Regions from separate parts of the Staphylococcus hyicus genome, predicted to be linked through region 2. Evidence: riboswitches for the same ligand, from Rfam matches in the RefSeq annotation. Region 2 holds a riboswitch; the other holds the start of a gene.
The links. A riboswitch is a leader RNA that binds a small molecule or an ion and turns the genes downstream of it on or off. The one in region 2 is predicted to bind thiamine pyrophosphate.
Positions count from the first base shown of each region.

Region 1: linked by a shared signal. The riboswitch ahead of tenA (thiaminase II) and the one ahead of SHYC_RS10125 (thiamine phosphate synthase) in region 2 are both predicted to bind thiamine pyrophosphate.

Region 1 covers NZ_CP008747.1:819,282-821,488, reverse strand. The annotation lists gene thiD (bifunctional hydroxymethylpyrimidine kinase/phosphomethylpyrimidine kinase) at 1-309, opposite strand, end outside; gene tenA (thiaminase II) at 302-991, opposite strand; TPP riboswitch at 1,055-1,154, opposite strand; gene SHYC_RS03720 (LysM peptidoglycan-binding domain-containing protein) at 1,241-1,981, opposite strand.
Region 2 covers NZ_CP008747.1:2,137,047-2,139,253, reverse strand. The annotation lists gene SHYC_RS10130 (Bax inhibitor-1/YccA family protein) at 145-783, shown strand; TPP riboswitch at 801-910, shown strand; gene SHYC_RS10125 (thiamine phosphate synthase) at 971-1,549, shown strand; gene thiS (sulfur carrier protein ThiS) at 1,555-1,755, shown strand; gene SHYC_RS10115 (thiazole synthase) at 1,757-2,207, shown strand, end outside.

The DNA of each region.
Region 1 (2,207 bases), 1.2 Mb from region 2:
GACATATGGCATGGTAGTTTTTTTAATGTAAGTTGAAATTAACATCATCATCTCAGAAGTAGGAATCATTCCTGTTTTTATAGCATGTGGAGGGTCATCCATAAAAACACTGTCGAGTTGCTCTTCAAGCCATGACGTTTCTAAATTATGAATATGCTGTACACCTAAAGAATTTTGTGCCACGATACTCGTAATGGCAGCCATACCATAGACACCACAAGCATGAAATGATTTTAAATCCGCCATGACACCAGCCCCCCCTGATGGATCTGTACCAGCAATCGTCAATGCAATGTTTAGCTTATGCATCGTATTCCCCCTTGAAGTCCCATTTTTCTTGCGTATATGCCATCTTAAAGAAGTGACGTTCATGAACAGTGCTTTCTAAAAAATTACGTTTTAATTGTTGACGTTCAGCGGCTGTGGCTTGTTTTGCACATTGGTTTAGCCAATGATCAATATGTAGCATTAAATCATCCATACCTTCTGCATAAAAAGCAAACCATGCGTGAAACGGATGATTAGCTGAAAAATCGTGTTCACGTAAGGCACGCAGCCCAATTTGTTGATAAACATATGGACAAGGCGCCATCGCCGCAATTGTATATGCTATATCATCAAAATGGTACGCATTAAAATACATGTGCTTGATATAGTGATCTGCAGTAGGGTACCATTCACCATCTTGAATAATTTCATTATATGATAAATGCACGTAATCTGCGAGAATATGATGTGCTTCTACTTCTCCAGAAGATGCAAATAAAATCTGGTCAGTTAGGAACTGAATTTCATTGGCCGTACTCACCTTTGGTATTAATAATGCATAAATTTTGGCAAATTCAAATAAATAGCGTGCATCCGCTTTCAAATAATGTTTAATGGCCGCTTTTGTAAGCGTCCCGTTTAACAATCCTTGAATAAAATCATCAGTATAAATTGCATCAATAATGGGTTGTGCTTCTTGCTTAAGTTCTTCAGCAAATAACATATCTTTACCCCTTTCCAATAAAAAAAGACTACTAAAATAGTAGCCTAGTCATCATAAAAGGATTTAATGTCTACGCTACTTCCCTACGTTAGTGTTAACTATATCAGGTTCAAAGGGTCTGAATACAATTCATCTCAGCCATACGGCTCCCCTAGTAGTCTTTGTATTATTTGTTTCAAACGTAACAAAACACGCCTTAAATAGCAATAAAAAAAGCACCGACTGATTGAAAGTCGATGCGTTTATATTTTACCACCATCCGTTAGCTAATCGGAATTGAATTGCACGGTCTACAGAACCGTAACGTGAATTTGCGTAATTAATCATACCTTGAGTTTGCGTAGTAACGCTACCTGTACCCCAAGCTTCTTTCGTTTGTCCTAAACCTCTATATCCAGCTGGACTTACAATATTTGGATTACCACCAGATTCAGGCATTACAATAGAATTCCACATCGCTGCAGTACCGCCAGCATTAATGAATTGTTGATATACAGACCCTGAACCAGCAGTCGTTCTCGGTGCTTGATAACTTGACGTTGTTTGTGTGTGAACATTTGAATATGAAGATGTGTATTGCGCTATAGGTGCATCATACGTTTCATAAGATTGTGATGACGTATATTGCGTAGGTGCTGTGTAATATGCTGCTTCATTGTATGAAGTCGTGTGATATGTAGTTGTGTTGTAACCCGTTGGTAAAACGAACTCTTGAGTTGCATGATAACCATGTGCGGCTGCCACTGCTTCAGTTACGTATAATTTTTCACCTGCAAAAATAAGATCAGACTCTAAGTTATTCCATTTTTTTAATTGTTCCACTGTTACATCATATTTTTTAGCAATTTTATTTAAAGTGTCACCCCATTGAATAAGATGCACACCCTCTTGTAATTGAACGTGTTCTTGATTTGCTGCTTCAGCATTAGTAGCAAATTGTGCCGCTGCTAATAAACCTACTGTTGATGTTGCTAAAAGTAATTTTTTCATTTAGTAATCCTCCAGTAATTGGTATAAAAAATTGTTATGTTCACAAATAATATAGCACCAGTCTTTTTCAATCATATAACAGTAATGTTAAATTAAACACCATTTATGTTACAAAAAGATTACAAAAAGCGCTAATCATGTGACGTGTCAACTCTTAAAATATTACAAAAGATAAAATTCTCATTAAATAAATCGCTTAAAACCCTTAAATAGCAACCCGTCAATT
Region 2 (2,207 bases):
TGAAAAAAGCTTTGGATAGGTTGAAAGATAAGACTTTAGACCTATACCCTATTTTAAAGTTCGTTAAATATTAAAATGGTTGTAATAATTCATTAACTGTTTTAGCATATACATATTATAATGGGTTGGCGAGGAGGTTAGTCCATGTCAGTGCACACACATCAATCGAACGTAAAAAAATATCCGTTTCAATACGGTGAAGTGTGGTTGTTTTTTATGTATTATTGGGTGGTGTTTGGAATATCTGCGTATTTTGGACAGTTCTTACCATTTACATGGCGACAACCTTTATCTATCGCACTGTTAATACTTATTCTACTTACAATGGTAGTGCAACGGGAACGGTTTAGTGGTCTAATGATGTCACACATTTACACTATTGTATCTGGGCTGTTATCTTATGCGATGTTTACAGTTGCGTTAAAGGACCTAGGGCCAGACATCTTCTTTAAAACAATCCTATTAGCAATCGTTGGTTTTATCATTTTTGGCTTGATAGGCTTCTTTTTAATTAAAGATGCGTCAAGTTTAGGTAACTATTTATTCGTTGTGTTTTTAGCGTTAATTGTTGCAAGTTTAGTTGGTTGGTTCATTCATAATCCTATTTATCATACGTTCTTATCTGTAGTAGGATTGTTGCTTTTTTTACTTTATACATTGTATGATTTTAATAGAATGAAAAGAGGTGCTTATACACCTCGAGAAATGGGTTTCAATTTATTCCTAAATCTCTTTAGAATGATGCGTTACGTGTTGAACTTGGCACGTTACATACGTCGATAAAAAATTAATACCGTTTAAGTTACCACTGGAAGTGCCGTCAATTAGCGGCTGAGATTAAAATAGTGATTTTAAAATTCCTGTACCTGATCCAGATAATGCTGGCGTAGGAAAGTGGCATACGATTCATGGTTTTTATGCTACTTTTCTATGTTTAGAAAAGTAGTATTTTTTTTGAGGAAGTGACAATATGTTGATTGTGATTACCCCCTTTGAAATATTGAATAAAAACCACCACGAGCGTTTACTACGTATGGCGCCCTATATCGAAGGCGTGTTATTACGGACACCGATGCCTGAAAAAGATTTGATAGGATGGATTGAACATGTAATCGCACAGGGTTTCCCAAAAGAAAAACTCATTATTCATTCAAATACGACGTTGGCACAAACTTTAAATGTCAAACGGATTCATTTTCGAGAATTTCAAATTCCTAATGATTTTTCACCTTTAGGTTGGCATGTGAGTATGTCTGTTCATTCTGAAAAAGCTATTCACTATGCAATAAAGAGAGGTGTAGCATGGGGATTATATGGACATTTATTCCAGTCTGATTCAAAACCAGGTCTTAGTCCAAGAACGAAAAAAGAAGTAGTCAATGCGCTACATACACCGTTACCTCTTGTAGCAGTGGGGGGGATTGATTCAACGACGGTGGTCAATGTCCCACACCATTTTATTGGAATTGCAATGATACGTGCAGCGTTTCATCAAGATTTATCGCATATCATAAATATCGCAAATCAATGGTTAACACGAAGGAGGTGAGTCTTATGAGTTTAAATATTAACGGAGATGCCTTTGAAATAGATAGGCTTATGACGATTGCAGAATTGATTGAATGCTTAGAAATCGAAGGTAAACGTATTGCAATCGAACTTAATGGACAAGTAATTAAACGGTCATTATGGCCCACGTATACATTGTCAGATAATGATCAAATTGAAATTTTAGAATTTGTAGGAGGGGGATAAGATGTTAAAAATTGCACATTTTTCATTTGATTCAAGGTTGTTTTTAGGAACAGGGAAATTCGAGAGCGTAGCAGTTCAAAAGAAAGCCATTGAGGCATCAGAAACAAATGTTTTAACATTTGCGGTGCGCCGGATGAATTTAAATGATAGCACTTCGCCGCATTCACTTGCGGATGTGAATCTCGAAGCATTTATTACTTTTCCAAATACTGCAGGAGCGACAAACGCAGAAGAAGCAGTACGTATCGCTGAAATTGCAAGAGAAGCTGGTGTTTGTGACATGATTAAAGTTGAAGTGATTGGTGACAATGAGACGTTGTTACCGGATCCTTTTGAAACCTATCGCGCATGCGAACTACTATTAGAAAAAGGGTATATTGTATGTCCATATATTTCAGATGATGTCGTATTAGCTCGGCGTTTAGAGGAATTGGGCGTTCATGCATTAATGC